DNA from 2 places in the Streptococcus sp. 32226D021BW genome. Region 2 is predicted to be linked to the other one. Evidence: predicted binding sites of a transcription regulator. Region 2 holds the regulator's gene; the other holds the start of a gene.
The links. The regulator CtsR, encoded in region 2, represses protease genes until heat stress. The targets are predictions, from matches to a motif close to TTGGTCAAAAAAGGTCAAANA.
Positions count from the first base shown of each region.

Region 1: ACEE44_RS09200 (ATP-dependent Clp protease proteolytic subunit) is a predicted target of CtsR. The motif match lies at 7,009-7,029, and genes of this name have one in related genera.

Region 1 is NZ_JBPPVC010000016.1:26,125-35,875, forward strand. Features, by position in the region: gene ACEE44_RS09170 (extracellular solute-binding protein) at 1-1,183, shown strand, start outside; gene ACEE44_RS09175 (carbohydrate ABC transporter permease) at 1,319-2,191, shown strand; gene ACEE44_RS09180 (carbohydrate ABC transporter permease) at 2,202-3,032, shown strand; gene gtfA (sucrose phosphorylase) at 3,102-4,550, shown strand; gene ACEE44_RS09190 (glycoside hydrolase family 13 protein) at 4,623-6,239, shown strand; gene upp (uracil phosphoribosyltransferase) at 6,322-6,951, shown strand; gene ACEE44_RS09200 (ATP-dependent Clp protease proteolytic subunit) at 7,078-7,668, shown strand; gene ACEE44_RS09205 (DUF2129 domain-containing protein) at 7,778-8,044, shown strand; gene ACEE44_RS09210 (ABC transporter substrate-binding protein) at 8,196-9,365, shown strand; gene ACEE44_RS09215 (branched-chain amino acid ABC transporter permease) at 9,528-9,751, shown strand, end outside.
Region 2 is NZ_JBPPVC010000004.1:86,536-96,286, forward strand. Features, by position in the region: gene gshAB (bifunctional glutamate--cysteine ligase GshA/glutathione synthetase GshB) at 1-1,327, shown strand, start outside; gene hslO (Hsp33 family molecular chaperone HslO) at 1,406-2,272, shown strand; gene dusB (tRNA dihydrouridine synthase DusB) at 2,265-3,269, shown strand; gene ACEE44_RS03975 (hypothetical protein) at 3,374-3,616, opposite strand; gene ACEE44_RS03980 (hypothetical protein) at 3,613-3,846, opposite strand; gene ACEE44_RS03985 (hypothetical protein) at 3,865-4,248, opposite strand; gene ACEE44_RS03990 (adenylyltransferase/cytidyltransferase family protein) at 4,447-4,938, opposite strand; gene ACEE44_RS03995 (ATP-dependent Clp protease ATP-binding subunit) at 5,034-7,481, opposite strand; gene ACEE44_RS04000 (CtsR family transcriptional regulator) at 7,485-7,943, opposite strand; gene ACEE44_RS04005 (thioredoxin domain-containing protein) at 8,226-8,564, shown strand; gene ACEE44_RS04010 (GNAT family acetyltransferase) at 8,564-9,265, shown strand; gene tsf (translation elongation factor Ts) at 9,707-9,751, opposite strand, start outside.

The DNA of each region.
Region 1 (9,751 bases), on a different contig from region 2:
TTTGGTTGCTTGTGGGAATGCAAGTAGTAGCGATAAGGTAGAAATAGAATATTTCTCACAAAAACCTGAAATGCAGGCTACTCTGCAGGAAATTATTGATGAATTTGAAAAAGAAAATCCTACGATTGATGTTAAATTTTCAAATGTACCAGATGCAGGAACTGTTTTGAAAACCCGTATGGCCAACAATGAAGCGCCAGATGTGATCAACATTTATCCACAAAATGCGGACTTCAAAGCATACGCAGCGGATGGTCGTTTCCTAGAAATTGGAGATGATGCAGGTCTCAGTCATCTAAAAGATGGTGCTGTAACGCCATATCTTGTTAATGAAAAAAATTACACCCTTCCTTTGACAGCAAATGCCTATGGTATTTACTATAATAAAGATAAGTTCAAAGAATTAGGTCTCGAAGTTCCAACTACCTATGCAGAATTTGTGGCTTTGGTAGACAAAATCAAGGCTGATGGCAGTGCAGCCCCATTTGCCCTTTCATTGAACGATGCTTGGTCCTTGAACGGATATCATCAGTTAGCTTGGGTAACTGTTGCGGGTGGATTTGATGGTGCAGAAGATATTCTGATTCGTAGTGCAAAGGGAGCGATTCAAGATGATGCTACAACAAAAGCTGTCTTAGAACGCTTGCAACTGTTGACAGACAATGGACAAAAAGGGGCAACAGGCGCGCTCTATGCAGATGCGGTGGCAGCCTTTGCAGCAGGCGATGCTCTCATGCTTCCACAAGGTACATGGGCAGCTACAGCTGTAAATCAACAAGAACCAGAATTTGAATATGGTATGTTTACATTCCCTGGTGATAAAGAAGGCGGCGACTATACCATCGGTGCAGCTGACCTTGCTCTATCTATTTCTGCAGATACAGAGCACCCAGAGGAATCTAAAAAATTCCTAGAATACCTCTCTCGTCCAGAAGTGATGCAAAAATACTATGATGTAGATGGCTCACCAACTTCAGTTGAAGGTGTAGATACAGAAGGTAAGTTTGAAGAAACAGCTGGAGTTACACAATATGCTTTCACTGACAAACATGTAGTTTGGTTGCAATCTGAATGGGAATCAGAGGAAGAATTCTGGAATATTACAGTAGAAGCAGTGAAAAATCCAAATTCTACAGAATTAGTTAAGAAACTAAATGCATTCTTTGATCCGATGAAAAAATAAGACAAGAAAACTATAAGGAGGGCTAGATTAGCCTAGCTCTTCTTTATAGTTGCTTAGGGTTGGTTTGAAAATCCCCTAACTACTCCATTCAAACTGACCCTAAGCAACTATATTTTAGAAAAAAGGAGTACCATGATGAATCAAAAAGGTTTTATTGCCAAATATTGGCCCTATCTATTTGTTGCCATACCAATTGGCCTACAGTTAATCTTTTTCTTCTATCCCCTATTTACAGGTATCTATTATAGCTTGACGGATTGGAATGGATTGACATCTGATTTCAAACTAATCGGTATTCAGAATTACTTAGATATTTTAAAAAATCCTGATTTTTATACGTCTATGACTTTTACCATTATCTTCACCATTGGTTTGGTCATTGGAGAAATAGTTATCGGAATCTGGTTGGCTACCTTGCTTAATCGTAAGATAAAGGCGGTTGGTTTCTTTAGAACATGGTATTTCTTCCCTGCGGTACTTTCAACCGTTACTTTAGGCTTGATTTTTGTTCAATTATTCAACTATGGTTTTACACAGATTGGAGAAATCCTCCGTATCGATTGGTTGATGGAAAACTTGTTGGTACAGGAGAATACTGTTATCCCAGCAGTGATTTTTGTGGCACTATGGCAAGGTTTGGCTATGCCAGTTATCATTTTCTTATCAGGTTTACAGAGTATTCCAGAAGATGTGAAAGAAGCAGCTGCAATCGATGGAGCTACTCGTTCTCAACAATTTTTCAATATTGAACTTCCGTTCTTATTACCATCTATCAGTATGGTTTTCATCTTGGCAATGAAGTCAGGTTTGACAGCATTTGACCTTATCTTTGCACTGACAAGTGGTGGCCCAGATGGCAAGACAGAATCACTTGGTTTACTAGTCTATAACTATGCCTTTGTTGATAATAAGTTTTCGTATGCGAATGCTTTAGCGGTGGTCCTCTTTATCTTTATCATTGTGATTTCATTGATTCAGATGAAGATTTCTAAGAAATTTGAAGTATAGGAGAGTAAATATGAACAAGCACAAACAGAAAAATTGGTGGGTTTACTTAGTTCTCTTTAGTGGGATATTGTTCATGTTTATTCCACTATTGGTAACCATTATCAGTTCTTTTAAACCAACAAAGGAAATTACAGGAAATTTCTTTGGTTTGCCACAAGAGTTTACATTGAGCAACTATGAACGCCTGTTTAATGATGGGATTGTACAATATTTTGGTAATTCAGCCTTGATTACGATTGTAGCAATTGGCTTGATTCTACTTGTTATTCCAATGGCAGCTTTCGCCGTAGCCCGTCAAATGAAACGCCAGACAGTGTTTAACTTTATCTACTTTTTCTTGATTATTGGGATTTTTGTACCTTTCCAAGTGATTATGCTCCCAATGACCAAATTAATGTCAAGCCTTGGTTTGAACAATATTGTCGGTTTGATTATTCTATATTTGACCTATGCAGTTCCTCAGGCCCTCTTCCTCTATGTTGGCTATATTAAGACCATTGTTCCTGAAGAAATGGATGAGGCGGCAGCTATTGACGGTTGTGATAAATTTACTATGTATTGGAAAATCATTTTCCCACTCATGAAACCTATGCATGCAACCGTTTTGATTATCAATGCCCTCTGGGTCTGGAACGATTTCCTCTTGCCTTTACTAGTATTGAACCGTGATCAAAGCATGTGGACCTTGCCACTTTTCCAATACAATTACCAAGGTATGTATTTTAGTGACTATGGTCCATCATTTGCCTCCTATGTGGTGGGGATTATCCCAATCTTATTGGTATACCTTGTCTTCCAGAAACATATTATTTCAGGTATGACAAGTGGTTCTGTCAAATAATTACAAAGGTTGACTTGTTCAACCTTTTCTAAAAAACACAAAAGAAAAGGCTTACAAAGGAGAGTGTCAATGAAAATTAAAAACCAAGCTATGTTAATTACCTATTCGGATAGTTTAGGCAAGAATCTCAAGGATTTGAAAAAAGTTCTAGAGGGACCGTTAAAGGATGTTGTGGGAGGTATCCATATTCTGCCGTTTTTCCCATCATCAGGTGACCGTGGGTTTGCACCAATGGATTATACAAAGGTAGATCCTGCATTTGGAGACTGGTCAGATATTGAAGCATTGAGTAAGGACTACTATCTGATGTTCGATTTTATGATCAATCATATTTCTGCAAAATCTCCATATTTCCTTGATTTTCTTGAAAAGAAAGATGAATCAGCTTATGCGGATTTGTTTATTCGCTATAAAAACTTTTGGCCAAATGGTGAGCCAACGCAAGAAGATGTTGATTTAATCTATAAGCGTAAACCTCGTGCTCCATATCGAATTGCAACATTCGCTGATGGTAGTGAGGAGAAGGTATGGTGTACCTTTGATGAGCAACAGATTGACTTGGATGTGACTACAGAGACAACACGCCGGTTCATCCAAGAAAATTTGGAACAGTTGGCAGAGCATGGTGCTTCGATTATTCGTTTGGACGCCTTTGCTTATGCCAATAAAAAAATCGGAACCAACTGTTTCTTTGTGGAGCCTGATATTTGGGAAATGCTCCATTTTCCACGTCAGTTATTGGCGCCAAAAGATGTGGAAATCTTACCAGAAATTCATGAACACTATACCATTCAGCAGAAAATTGCCGAGCAAGATTATTATGTTTATGACTTTGCCTTGCCAATGCTGGTTCTCCACGCTTTGTATTCCGGTCATGTCAATCGTCTGGTACACTGGATGGAGATTTGCCCTCGCAAGCAATTTACAACTCTTGATACACATGATGGAATCGGTGTTGTGGATGTTAAGGATTTGCTGACGGATGAGGAGACGGAGGAAACGCGTGAAGCCTTGTATGCACAAGGTGCCAATGTCAAGAAAATTTATAGTACCGAAGCCTATAATAATTTGGATATTTATCAAATTAACTGTACTTATTATTCTGCCCTTGGCAATAACGATCAAGCTTACCTATTAGCGCGTGTTCTCCAATGTTTTGCACCAGGTATTCCACAAATTTACTATGTTGGTTTGCTAGCAGGCGAAAATGATATTGAACTTTTAGAATCAAGCAAGGAAGGCCGCAATATCAATCGCCATTACTATGATTTAGAAGAAATTGAGCAGGAAGTGCAACGTCCTGTGGTACAATCCTTGTTCAAACTCCTTAAATTCCGCAATACAAGTCCAGCTTTCGACGGAGAGTTCTCCGTTAAGATGCTGGATGAAACAAGTATGGAAATTTTCTGGGATAATCAAGATGCAGGGGTGTCTGCTCGCCTAACAGCTAACCTAAAAGAAAAATCCTTTGAAATTGTTGAAATTGAAGAGGGCAAAATTACTACAATTAAATTATAATATGATTATATAGAAAGAGGGGGATTCCCCTTTTTCTTGCGTAAATTAGATTGTGCAGAAAGGATCAATCAAATGTCAGAAATACAAAAAACAGATTGGTGGAAGAAGTCCGTCATTTACCAAATTTATCCTCGTAGCTTTCAAGATTCAAATGGAGATGGAGTAGGGGATATTCGAGGGATTATCAGCCGATTAGATTATCTTCACGAGCTAGGAATTGATGCTATTTGGCTCAGTCCTGTTTATCAGTCCCCCATGGATGACAATGGTTACGACATCAGTGACTACCAGGGAATTGCTCCCGAATTTGGGACCATGGAAGATATGGAAGAGCTGATTGCAGAAGGCCATAAGCGTAATATTAAAATAATCATGGATTTGGTGCTCAATCATACCTCGGATGAACACTTCTGGTTTCAAGAAGCCCTCAAAGGTCCAGATAATCCTTATTATGACTATTATGTTTGGGCTGATGAACCGAATGAATTACGCTCGACCTTCTCAGGCTCTGCTTGGGAATACGTTCCACATCTGAACAAATACTACCTCCACCAATTCTCTGTTAAGCAACCAGATCTGAACTGGAAAAATCCTGCTCTGAAACAAGAAATCTGGGACATGATCAATTTTTGGATTGAAAAAGGTGTTGGCGGTTTCAGGCTAGATGTTATTGATTTGATTGGAAAAGAACCGGAAAAATTAATTACAGCCGATGGACCGACTCTTCATCCTCTTATTCAGGAATTAAATGAGAAAACTTTTGGTGCATACGACTTAGTGACTGTTGGGGAGACATGGAGTGCCAATCCAGAAAATGCTCAGTTATATTCGCATCCTGACCGAAAAGAATTTTCGATGATTTTCCAATTTGAACATGTCGGACTGGATCAGCAGGAAGGAAAAGAAAAGTGGGATTTGGCACCGCTTGATCCAGCTCGTTTGCATAAGGTTCTATCCAAATGGCAGACTGAACTGGTTGGTAAAGGTTGGAACTCACTTTTCTGGAATAACCATGATTTACCTCGTGCCATTTCTCGCTTCGGTGATGATCGACCAGCATTTCGTGAACTAAGTGGTAAAATGTTGGCTATTTATCTTCATTTTATGTCAGGGACACCTTATATCTACCAAGGTGAGGAAATTGGTATGATTAATACATCGATTACGGATATTAGCCAAGCGGATGATATTGAAACACGTCGCATGTATGCGGAACGGATTGAAAATGGCTTCACCAAGGAGGAATTGATTACTGCTATTAATGCCAAAGGTCGTGATAATGCTCGCCGTCCAATGCAATGGACAGGAGCAGAAGGAGCAGGCTTCAGTACAGGTCAAGCCTGGCTGGCTTTGGGAGATACTGTCAAAGACATCAACGTTGAGAAAGCACTTGCAGATAAAAATTCGCTGTTCTATACTTATCAAAAATTGATTGCTCTTCGGAAAGAGTATCCTTGTATGTCTGAAGGAAAATATGAAGTGATGGAGACAGGGAACAACTTAGTAATGGCCTATCGAAAATATGATGAAGAAGATAATTTCATTATTTTAGTTAATTTCACAAGTGAAGAGCAAGCGTACGCCTTATCACTTGAGGACTATTCCTTGTTTATGCATAATTACGATAATAAAGTAATTTTTGATAAGTCTGTATTGAGACCTTACGAAGCTATCGTTTTCAAAAAATAAGTAGTACTTCTTTTCATTTCCCAAGCATTTTTCCGAATTTTTTGGTAAAATAGAAAAAACAAAAAAGAGAGGTTTTATCATCATGGGTAAATTCCAAGTTATTTCACACCCACTCATTCAGCATAAGTTGTCAATCCTTCGTCGTACATCGACTTCTACAAAGGATTTTCGTGAGTTGGTAAATGAGATTGCCATGCTTATGGGTTACGAAGTTTTGCGTGACTTACCATTAGAAGATGTGGAAATTGAAACACCAATTACCAAGACGGTTCAAAAGCAAATTGCTGGTAAGAAATTGGCCATTGTACCAATCCTTCGTGCAGGTGTTGGGATGGTCGATGGTTTGCTAAGCTTGGTACCAGCAGCTAAGGTTGGTCACATCGGTATGTATCGTGATGAAGAGACCCTTCAACCAGTTGAATACCTTGTGAAATTACCAGAAGATATCGACCAACGCCATATTTTTGTAGTTGACCCAATGCTTGCCACAGGTGGTTCAGCAATCTTGGCTGTTGATTCCTTGAAAAAACGTGGCGCTTCAAATATCAAATTTGTTGCCCTAGTTTCAGCTCCAGAAGGAGTCAAAGCTCTTCAAGAAGCTCATCCAGATATTGATATCTACACGGCAGCTTTGGATGAAAAACTCAATGAAAAAGGCTACATTGTTCCAGGTCTTGGTGACGCTGGGGACCGCTTGTTCGGTACAAAATAATGTATTTGAGAAATCAGCTGTGCTGGTTTCTTTTTGATTTCCAGAAATCGTGGTTTTTATTTGACCAATTTTGACTAATTCTATATAATGGGTTCATACTTGTTATTGAAATAAAGGAGGATTCGTATGATTCCAGTAGTTATTGAACAAACTAGCCGTGGTGAACGTTCGTATGATATTTACTCACGCCTATTGAAAGATCGTATTATCATGCTGACAGGACCAGTTGAGGATAATATGGCAAATTCTATCATTGCCCAGTTGCTTTTCCTTGATGCCCAAGACCCAACCAAAGATATTTACCTTTATGTAAATACACCTGGTGGATCTGTGTCAGCTGGTCTAGCTATTGTAGATACGATGAATTTTATCAAGGCTGATGTACAAACAATCGTTATGGGAACAGCAGCTAGCATGGGTACAATTATCGCTTCAAGTGGTGCCAAAGGCAAACGTTTCATGTTGCCAAATGCGGAATACATGATTCACCAGCCAATGGGTGGAACTGGTGGCGGTACTCAGCAAACGGATATGGCCATCGCTGCAGAACACTTGCTCAAAACCCGTAACAAATTAGAAAAAATCTTGGCTGACAATTCAGGTAAAACAGTGAAACAAATCCACAAGGATGCCGAACGCGATTACTGGATGACAGCAGAAGAAACACTAGCTTACGGATTTATTGACCAAATTATGGACAATACGAAAGCCAAATAAGCTGATGAGGAGGCGTTTGAGCCTCCTTTTTCCATTCCGCTAAGTTTGACCTTTTCATTTTCCTCTGAAAAAGGTATAATAAAACAAGAGAAGTTTTAGAGGAGAAATCATGTTTGAGAAGAGAGAACGGACCTGCCTGACTGTGTATTTGCATTACAATCGAGATGCTAGAAAGCTAAATCAGTACGGAGATATCCATTATCATTCAAAGAAATTGCGTTATGTTCTGATTTATATGGATAAGGATCAGTCTGAGCTTATCATCCAAAAATTAAAAAAGGAAAAATTTGTTAAGAAGGTTCTTCCTTCCTATATTAAGGAGCTAGATCAAAATTTCGTTGGTAGCTTGTGGCGGGAAGAGGAACCAATTATTTAATGGTGAAATGAGTGAGTAGTCGAGGTTTAGTCTACTCGCTTTTTTGTGGAAAAATATTTTTTTAAAAATTTTTCTTTTTTTGTTGACAATTTTCTGATAATTCAGTATATTAGATACATCGCAAAATTTAAGAAAGATTTAAGGAGTTTTCATGAAAACAAGAAAATTTGCAGTAGCACTTGCTACCTTTGCCTCAGCAGCCCTACTTGCTGCCTGTGGTACCGTTTCATCAACAAATAGCTCAGCACAGGTTGCTGCTATCGGTGATACTTTCAAGATTGGTTATAACTTGGAGTTGTCAGGTGCCGTATCATCTTATGGTCAAAATGAAGAAAAAGGTGCAAACCTTGCTGTCAAAGAAATCAATGCGGCTGGTGGTATCGGTGGTAAGCAGATTGAAGTTATCACTAAAGATAACAAATCTGAAACTGCAGAAGCGGCAACAGTTGCAACTAGCTTGGCAAGTGAAGGAGCAAATATTGTAATTGGTCCTGCAACATCTGGTGCAGCAGCAGCTTCTATTCCTGCTTTGACGTCAGCAGGTGTTCCAATGATTACACCTTCTGGTACACAAACAAACTTGGTTGTAAATGACAAAGGTGAGGTGCAAGACTATTTCTTCCGTGCAACCTTTACGGATGGTTACCAAGGTCAAATCATGGCTAAGTATGCGACAGAAAACTTGTCAGCTAAGAAAGTTGTTCTTTACTATGATAACTCTTCTGACTATGGTAAGGGTGTAGCAGAAGCCTTCAAGAAAGCTTACACTGGAGAAATTGTTTCTGAAATCACATTTGCTTCAGGCGATAAAGATTTCCAAGCAGCTTTGACTAAATTGAAAGATGCTGAGTTTGATGCTATTGTTATGCCAGGTTACTACAATGAAACTGGTACAATCGTTAAACAAGCACGTGGTCTAGGTATCAACCAACCAGTCCTTGGTTCAGATGGTTTCGACTCACCACAGTTCACTGAATTGGCAACTGCTTCAGCAGCAACAAACGTTTACTACCTTTCAGGATATGTAACTTCAGCTAGTGATAAAGCGAAAGCTTTCAGCGAAGCTTATAAGAAAGAATACAACGAAGAGCCAAATATGTTTGCAGCCCTTGCTTATGATGCAGTTTATATGGCAGCAAAAGCAGCAGAAGGCGCAGCAGATTCAAAAGCTCTTAAAGACAACCTTGCGGCTTTGAAAGATTTCGAAGGTGTAACAGGTACTATGTCAGTTGATGCAGAGCACAATGTTGTGAAATCAGTTTACATTGTTGGTTTGACAGATGGAGAGCAGACATCGGTTGATACAATTTCAGCAGAATAATAAGCAAGTTAAAGAGGGAATTTCCCTCTTTTTCCCTTGAATTGACTAGCCTATTTTTAAAAGATTAAAAAATATAATAAAACTTGCCTATTTTCAGAAAATTTTGTATAATGTAACAATGCTTATTGAGCTTGAAAAATATTTAGAAAGATTGGTGAACCTATGCTTCAACAACTTGTCAATGGTTTGATTCTTGGTTCTGTATATGCCCTCTTGGCCCTTGGTTATACCATGGTGTACGGAATTATCAGACTGATTAACTTTGCCCACGGGGACCTTTACATGATGGGAGCCTTTATGGGTTACTTCCTATTGAATAATTTAACCTTTATTGCAGATGGTAGCCTCCGTTTCTTTGTTGCCTTAGTCTTGGCAATGGTTGGAAC
Region 2 (9,751 bases):
CCTCTGGCTCGACGACATGGAGCAGGTATATGAGGAACTGGCAACAGCGGCAGCACTCAACAACCGCATCGCCCTCAGCCATCCCCACACCCCCCTACCAGCAGAGGCAGATGCCAGCCCTATCCTGACCGCCATGAAGGCTATCGTTCAACATTTCGGACTGGACGACTACTACAGCCAGCTCATCGCTCAGGTAGAGGCGGCCCTTCAAGACCCTCGTCTGACCCTCTCTGGAAAAATAGCAGAGCAGGTTGAAGACGGGTCTTTGGAACACTTCGGTCAGCAGCAAGGCAAGACTTTCCATGACTACGCTTGGACAGCCCCATACGCCCTCAAGGGCTATGAAAACATGGAACTCTCCACCCAGATGATTCTCTTTGACGCCATTCAGCTGGGCTTGAATGTGGAGATTTTAGATGAAGAAGACCAGTTTCTCAAGCTCTGGCATGGTGACCATGTCGAGTACATCAAAAATGGCAACATGACCTCCAAGGACAACTACGTCATTCCTCTGGCTATGGCCAACAAGGTCGTAACCAAGAAGATCTTGGACCAGGCTGGTTTTCCAGTGCCTGCGGGAGCTGAATTTTCTAACAAAGAAGATGCCCTGCGGTATTACGGACAGGTCGCCAGCTCTGCTATTGTTGTCAAACCAAAATCCACCAACTTTGGCCTAGGCATCTCTATCTTCCAAGAACCAGCCAGCCAAGCGGACTATGAAAAAGCCCTTGACATCGCCTTTTCGGAAGACAGCCATGTACTGGTGGAGGAATTCGTGGCGGGAACCGAGTACCGTTTCTTCATCTTGGACGGCAAGTGCGAAGCTGTCCTGCTCCGCGTCGCAGCCAATGTCGTTGGGGATGGGCAGTCAACCATCCGAGAATTGGTGGACCAAAAAAACCAAGATCCTCTGCGAGGCCGTGATCACCGTTCACCGCTTGAAATCATCAATCTAGGCGATATCGAACTGCTCATGTTAGAGCAACAGGGCTACACACCTGATACAGTCTTGCCAGAAGGCGTCCAAGCCTTTCTGCGTGGCAATTCCAATATCTCCACCGGTGGTGACTCCATTGATATGACCGATCAGATGGATGAGTCCTACAAGCAACTGGCTGCCGATATGGCGACTGCCATGGGTGCTTGGGCCTGTGGTGTGGATTTGATTATCCCCGACCGCACCAAGCCAGCAAGCAAAGAAGAGCCAAACTGCACTTGTATCGAGCTTAACTTTAACCCTGCCATGTACCTGCACACCTATACTTACGCAGGACCTGGGCAGAGCATCACACCTAAAATTTTGAGGAAGTTGTTTCCTGAACTGTAAACTGGCTAGTCATAGTCAGTTTTTTACTTTCGGTCTCCCCCTTTCCCCATTTTCCCCACTTGTGCTATAATAATCCTTATGGATAAAATTATTAAGACTCTATCAAAAAGCGGGCATTTCCGTGCCTTTGTGCTAGATAGCACAGAAACCGTGAAAACAGCCCAAGAAAAACACGATACTATGGCTTCATCAACTGTGGCTCTGGGCCGCACCCTCATTGCCAATCAGATTTTGGCTGCCAACGAAAAAGGCGACACCAAGATCACCCTGAAAATCTTGGCCAGCGGTGCTATTGGGGCTATCATCTCCGTTGCCAATACCAAAGGGCAAGTCAAGGGCTACATTCAAAATCCAGACTTGGATTACAAACGAACAGCAACTGGCGAAGTCATCGTTGGGCCACTTGTGGGCAATGGACAATTCCTGGTCATCACAGACTACGGAACAGGCCACCCTTACAATTCCATGACCCCCTTAATCTCCGGTGAAATCGGTGAAGACTTTGCCTATTTCTTGACAGACAGCCAGCAGACACCTTCTGCGGTCGGACTGAATGTCTTGTTGGACGAAGAAGACAAGGTCAAGGTGGCTGGCGGATTCTTGTTGCAAGTTCTTCCAGGTGCGACCGAGGCTGAAATTGCCCGTTTCGAGAAACGCATCCAGGAAATGCCTGCCATTTCGAGCTTGCTGGCTTCTGAAAACCACATAGAAGCTCTGCTATCCGCCATTTATGGCGATGATGACTTCAAACGCCTGTCAGAAGAGGAAATCGGCTTTGTCTGCGACTGCTCTAAGGACCGCTTCCTCGATGCTCTAGCCAGCTTGCCAAAAACAGACCTGCAAGAGATGAAAGACGTGGACAAGGGCGTGGACATCACCTGTCAATTCTGCCAGACCCATTACCACTTTGACGAAAACGATTTGGAGGAACTCATCAATGGCTAATCTCAACACCCCTTTCATGATTGGTGATGTGGAAATCCCCAATCGCTGCGTGCTGGCCCCAATGGCTGGCGTGACCAACTCGGCCTTCCGTACCATTGCCAAGGAAATGGGCGCAGGTCTGGTCGTTATGGAAATGATTTCTGAAAAAGGCCTTCTCTACAACAACGAGAAGACCCTCCACATGCTCCATATCGACGACAACGAATACCCCATGTCCATCCAGCTTTTTGGTGGCGATGCCGAAGGACTGAAACGGGCTGCCGACTTCATCCAGAAGAACACCAAGGCTAACATCGTGGACATCAATATGGGCTGCCCCGTCAACAAGGTCATCAAGAATGAGGCCGGTGCCAAGTGGCTCAAAGATCCCGATAAGATTTACCACATCATCAAGGAAGTGACCTCGGTCCTCGATATTCCCTTGACTGTTAAAATGCGGACAGGTTGGAACAATACCGACCTAGCGGTCGAAAATGCCCTGGCCGCAGAAAGTGGCGGAGTGGCTGCCCTAGCCATGCACGGACGGACTCGCGAGCAGATGTACACAGGAACGGTTGACCTAGAAACCTTGACCAAGGTAGCTGGCAGCCTGACCAAGATTCCCTTCATCGCAAACGGCGACATCCGTAATGTAGAAGATGCCCGTCAACGAATCGAGGAAGTCGGTGCCGATGCCGTCATGGTCGGACGGACCGCTATGGGCAATCCTTACATCTTCAACCAAATCAACCACTATCTTGAAACAGGAGAAGTCCTGCCCGACCTCTCCTTCGATGATAAACTCAATGTCGCCTTCGACCACCTGACCCGATTGACCAATCTCAAAGGTGAGTCCGTTGCCGTCCGCGAATTCCGTGGCCTTGCTCCCCACTATCTCCGTGGCTCAGCAGGTGCTGCCAAGATTCGTGGCGCCGTTGCCAAGGCAGAAACCATTGAGCAGGTCCAAGAACTCTTTGACCAAGCCAGAGAAGCTTATCAAGAACGGATTGCTAAATAAGATAAACTGGCAGGTTAAAACTCGCTAACAATGAAACAGAAAAACGCATAAAACCAAGGTTATGACCTGATTTTATGCGTTTTTTCGTATAGATTACTACATGTTTAGTAACGATAATCGGGGTCGTAATGAATGTAGATACTATTCTTATCGTCGTATTCGTAGGCTAATTTCCAACGGTTGATAATACGAATAGAATTTTTATCTGGTAACCATCTTAGCAAGGCTAAAAGTGTACAATCTGGTTCTTTGCTATAGAGAACCAGTTCTGTTTCATCATTTCCGATGAACACATTTAAATTTGGATGAACATGGATAGTATACTGTCTAAATGAATACTGTTTCACTCAACTCCCTCCTCTTCCATAGAATAAATAGTTACCGAGTTACCTGAGATTTCATGCTCCACACCCCAAAATGTATCTACCAAAAGTCTACCCTCTTTAGAAAGTTTTACCTGACAGCAGATTGCAGTATGGTCTGGAAAGATAACTAATATCTCATCATTTCCATCATAAACTGGGTGTAGTTTTTCAGAAATCTTAATTTCAAAATGATTTAGTTGAAATGATTTCATTAAATCCTCCTAATTGAACTATGGTCGTAAATAGTATCCATATCTACTATACGTTCCTATTCTTTGACCACTTCTGTTATAAAGCTTCCAATAGCTGCCGCCGTGTCCACCTGCTCCAGAATTAACTCCATAATCTCTAATGAGATAGGTTCCCCTTGCACCATAATAGGTTCCAGCTCTACCAGATGCTGCTGTTCCAAATCTATTTGAAAATCCTGATAGATTTATATAAGTTAATCTACCACCACCTTCAAGGTTTGAGTCATGAATAGACCTAGTTTCGATAGGTGTTTCAATCCGACTAGCAGCCTGAACAGATGACATTGATGACATAACTGTAATCAATACAGTAAACAAGCAAATAAAACAAGTGATAGTTTTTTTCAAAAGATTTTTTTTCATAAGAACCACCTCCTTTTTTTGATGAGTATATAGTAACAAATAAAATTAAAATAGTCAAAAAAAATTGTATTTTCTTGTACATATACAAGTCATTTCCGAACGTTCGTTAAAATACATGGGATTTCTGTAAAAATCAGTGATAAAAAACGCATAAAACCAAGGTTATGACCTGATTTTATGCGTTTTTTCCATACTGTTTTACATGGCTTCCTTTCCAAAAAAGGCAAGAAAGGCAGGGGCAATGTAAGCCTGATATTGTTGAGGATACTCACGAATGAGGGTGGCTGAAATACCAAATCTTCTAGGACTATAATGAGCTTGATAACCTCGCCTATGCAGTTCCTGAGCGTATTCTTCCTCAGACACATAGAAGACTGGCACTTGATTTTCAGACAAGTCCAACAAAGCAAGCAGGCGTTCTAGCCAAAGGTCCCAACCATCAGGATAGGCTGGCAAGTCGGTTTCATCAAGCGCATAAACTCTCACCAAATCATCTTTCTTAAACTGCTCTTGAGCAAATTGAAAACGTTTAGTCAGATCCAAACCTATCCTATCCCCACGATCCTTGTCATATCCTGAAACCACCACACAAACTTGACCACAAGCCAACTTTGCTCGTTCAATCAAATCCAAGTGCCCCTTGTGCATGGGAGCAAAGGTTCCGAAAACGACTGCTACGGTTTGTTTCATACCTTACCTTTCACATCCGAAAACTATTTTTTTGCGGCAGATAAAGTCCTCACAATCTGCTTCTAAAAGCAGTCTTAGTTCTAGCATTTTTCCACCTATTTGACCACATCAAACTTGAGCTCTTCGCCCTTAACCCCAATCTTCAAGGTTGAACCAGTTGGCAACTCCCCACGGAGCAACATCTCTGCCAACGGGTCTTCCAACTTGGTCTGCAAGAGTCTACGCAGCGGACGGGCTCCCATTTCTGGGTCGTACCCTTGTTTAGCCAATAACTTAAGGGCTGACGGCTGAAGTTTGAGAGTAATATCTTTCTCAGCTGTTACCGCAAGCAAGGATTTGACCATGACCTTGACAACATCATGCATATCGGTTTCAGTCAAACTATGGAAGACCACTTTTTCATCGATACGGTTGATAAATTCAGGACGGTAGGCCTTTTTCAATTCCTCAAAAATGCGTTTCTCCACTTCCTTGTGGTCCTTAGACAAATCAAGGGCACCAAAACCAACTGTCTTATCATCACGAAGGGCTGTCGCTCCAAGGTTTGAGGTCATGATAATGATGGTATTGGAGAAATCCACCTTGCGTCCCTTACTGTCTGTCAAGACACCATCATCCAAGACCTGCAAGAGAACATTGAAAATATCTGGATGGGCTTTCTCAACCTCGTCAAAGAGAAGAACAGAATAAGGTTTGTTGCGGACTTTCTCCGTCAATTCGCCACCCTCTTCATAGCCAACATAGCCTGGAGGGGCACCATTTAGACGGCTGGCTGCGAATTTCTCCATGTATTCAGACATGTCAAAGCGTATCAGAGCTGACTCATCATCAAAGAGAACCTCTGCCAGCGCCTTAGCCAACTCCGTCTTACCGACCCCAGTCGGTCCTAAGAACATGAAGGAACCAATCGGTCTGCGCCCTGTCCGAATACCCGACTGATTACGACGGATAGCCCTGCTGACTGCAGAAATGGCTTCTTCCTGCCCAATGACACGCTGGTGTAATGCGGCTTCCAAATTCAAATACTTCTTGGCATCTGACTGGCTGAGCTTGGTCACTGGAATACCAGACAGACGACTGAGGGTTTCTAAGATATCTTCTTCCGTCACTTCTACATCATAGATTTGACTAGCTTTGGTTGCTTCCTTAGCCTCAAACAATAGCTTACTCACGGTTTTATATTTTTTAGCCATCAGTGCCTTATCAATACTTGTCAAACCAGTTTCTAAGACTTGGCCTTTTATACGATTTTGCACGGTTGCACTGGCTTCATCTAGCAAATCGATTGCTGAATCTGGCAGGTTTTTACTGGTCAAATACCGCTTAGCGTAGGTTACAGCAGTCTCAACAGCCCTATCTCCAATACGGACCCTGTGGTATTTCTCAAAAGTCCCTTTTAGACCAGACAAAATGGCAATGCTATCTTCCACAGTCGGCTCTTCAATCATCACTTTGGCAAAACGACGTGCCAAGGCCGCATCTTTTTCGATATGCTTTTGGTACTCATCTTGAGTCGTCGCCCCAACTGTCCGAAGAGTTCCGCGAGCCAGGGCTGGCTTGAGGATATTGGCCGCATCCAGAGTTGAATCAATCCCTGAACCAGACCCCATAATGGTATGCAGCTCATCGATGAAGAGTATCACCTGACCATCTTCTTCGATGTCATTGATGATATTGTTCATCCGCTCTTCGAAGTCACCACGGAAACGAGTGCCTGCAATCACATTCATCAAATCAAGTTCTAGTACCCGCATCTTAGATAGGCTAACAGGCACATCACCTGAAGCGACACGTTGGGCCAGACCCAAAGCGAGTGCTGTTTTTCCGACACCCGCATCACCTACTAGGACAGGATTATTCTTGGTCTTTCGGGACAAGATTTGAATCATCCGTGAAATTTCAGCATCCCGGCCAATAACAGGTTCCATCTTGCCTTCTCGGGCTAGTGCAGTCAAATCACGGGTATAGTCTTCCAATCCTCCACTCTGTGGCTGAGGCATCCCCATCATCTGTCCCGCATTGGTTGGCTTGTTTTTCCCACCCTTCATGATACTGCGGATAGATTTCAAGTCTTCCTTTGTAAAGCCTGCACGTGTTTCCAAGGTTTTACGTAGATCTAAAAAACGAATCTTATCATCTGAGTCCTCAAAATGAAAACCGACTTTATCCAAAATCTGACTAGCAGTCGAACGCTTATCCAAAAGCAAAGCCATAAATAAATGTTCCGTACCTAATTCCTTGGCTTTAACAACCTCTGCAATTTTCTTGGCCAAACTAGCTGTTTCATCCAAACGTTTAGAAGATGGCAAAATATGCAAATGATCCAATTCTTCACGATAGACCTTATCTGTCACAACAAAGGTCGCATGCTCATAATCAGAAATAGAAACTGGATACTCTGCTAAAACAGCTCCTGCAACCGTATCATGATTGATGACAAAGGACAGGAGAATATGCCAGGTTTCTAAATAGTCACAGGCATAGCGTTGGGCGACCAACTGGGCATCTTCAAACACCCTTTGTAAACCAGTTGAAATCTTCATGAATTAATCCTCTTTCCTATCTAAACGTCGTAAAATTTGACGCATCATTCGAGCACGAATGCTTGCTGCATCCTTACCCAATACCTCATCCGAACCAGTTGCCAGAAAAAGATTGCCCTCTCTTTCTGTCATCAATCCTTCATCAAACAGCAACTGCAGAATATCTGCATAGACCGTCGCAGACAATTGTTCGCCCATATTGTTTAATAAATCATGGACCAGTTCATGCTTGTCTGAAAAGGTAATTCGACCAATACGGATGTAGCCACCGCCACCCCGCTTGCTCTCGACAATATAGCCACGACTGGCTGTAAATCGTGTCTTGATGACATAATTTATCTGGCTAGGAACCACCTCAAACCGACTGGCCAATTCACTTCGACGCAACTCAGCTACACTAACTTGGTCCAAGATGGCTTTGATATGCTCTTCTATATAATCCGATGTATTTTTCATCGCCATAGTATCGCCTCTTTCTTTGACTATCTTTGACCATTATACTATTTTTGTTTACATTTTGAAAGCGAAAGCCTCACTTCCACACAAACGTAGCTACTTTTTGAAATCTGCTCTGCTTTATCCTATAATAAAAGAAAAAAAAACAGAAAGGACTAGGGCTTCCGTATTTGGTTGAACTGAATACGGACTAGGGACTGAGCCAAAAAGATATACGAGAACTAGACGCTTGCGACGTTCTGTTCCCTATTTTTCTGTGTCCACTTAAGGCCCTTTACATCTTATACCATGAACTTTCAAGATTACATTCAAGACTTTACAAGTGTGACTGTGGAGCAGGCACAGAACCTTCTAGCTGCCAAAGAGGAGGCTGTTCTCTTCATCGGACGAGCAACCTGTCCTTACTGCAACCGCTTCGCACCAAAACTCCACAAGGTCGCCCAAGACAAGCAAGTGACTGTTCACTTCCTCGACTCTAGCCAAGTCAGCCCTGAACTTCAGGCCCTCCGCGATCACTACCAAGTTCCTACCGTACCTGGTCTCTTGGTCGCTAAACCTACTGGAGTCCAAGTCCGCTGCGACTCCAGCATGACGGAAGAAGAGATTGCGGCTTTTATTCAAGGCTAATGCTAGACATTTCCTACCAGGCCAACATCTTCCACATCTCTTATCAAGGAAGACCACTCGGCAAGATTCACAGCTACCAAAATCCCTACCACCAGACCAATATCTATCTGCGACTGGCTTTGGTCGATTACGATTGGACCATAGCAGAGCAGCTCTTCCAGTCCTTACAAACTTACTTAGGCGGAAAAACTCTTCAAGTTATGCTCTCCTCTGCAGAGCAGGAAAGAATCCATTTCCTCACCGCAGCAGGCTTTGTCTTCAAACGGAAATGTTATGAGTTCGAAGTGACCAAGCAAGACTATCTCAGTCAAACAGGCACATCCAACATAAGTATAGTCCGCAAAGGCACCGCACCTTATCAAATAGCCTGTCAGCAAATCTTTGACCACTATCAAACAGTCCACCAAGACATCAACCCTTGGACTGCCAGTCAAGAAGACTTTGAAAAGGATCTGCCTGACCTAGTTTATACAGACTCAGAAAATTGTGCCTTCGTAGAAAACAATGAAATTGCCTACGTATGCGGAAAAGATGAACAAAGCTTTGATTCCTTCATCCAAGCAGTTATTTGCCAACTATTTGAACAGTATGAGCAAATTAGCTTTGAGGCTGATGACTGCGATCCTATCGCCATGCATTTAGCTGACCAATTCCGACAACCAAACAAACCCAGCTGGAACACCTACATTTTAGACAGATAGCAAAAGCACCGACCACAAGGCCGGTGCTTTTTAAGGAGATTATGAAAAATATTTAGGATTGATAATAGTATAACCTAGTCTAGCATATCCGACATCCGCCCTAAGACCGATTTTACCAAAAAAGAACTCCCTTTCGGAAGTTCTTGAATTGTCGAGTAAGCTTTCAATTTGCTTTTAGTAGTCGCTTCAAAGGTTTGGGAATCCTTTGAAGACTGGAGATAGTGCGAACCAAGTTCGCCTCGAAAGAGCCGTACAGCTTGTAAAGTAAGTCACATTCGTGAAGTACAGCTCTCAATATGAAAAGAACTCCCATTCGGAAGTTCTTGAATTGTCGAGTAGTTTTTCAGTTTGCTTTTAGTACGAGGCAACGAGCCGTAGGCTGTACTGAAGTACGGCAAGGCGAGTTAACGAAGTAATAAAAGATAAAATGAAGACTACCAATTATTTACCAAGAGCTGCTGCCATAGTAGCTGCAACTTCTGCTTC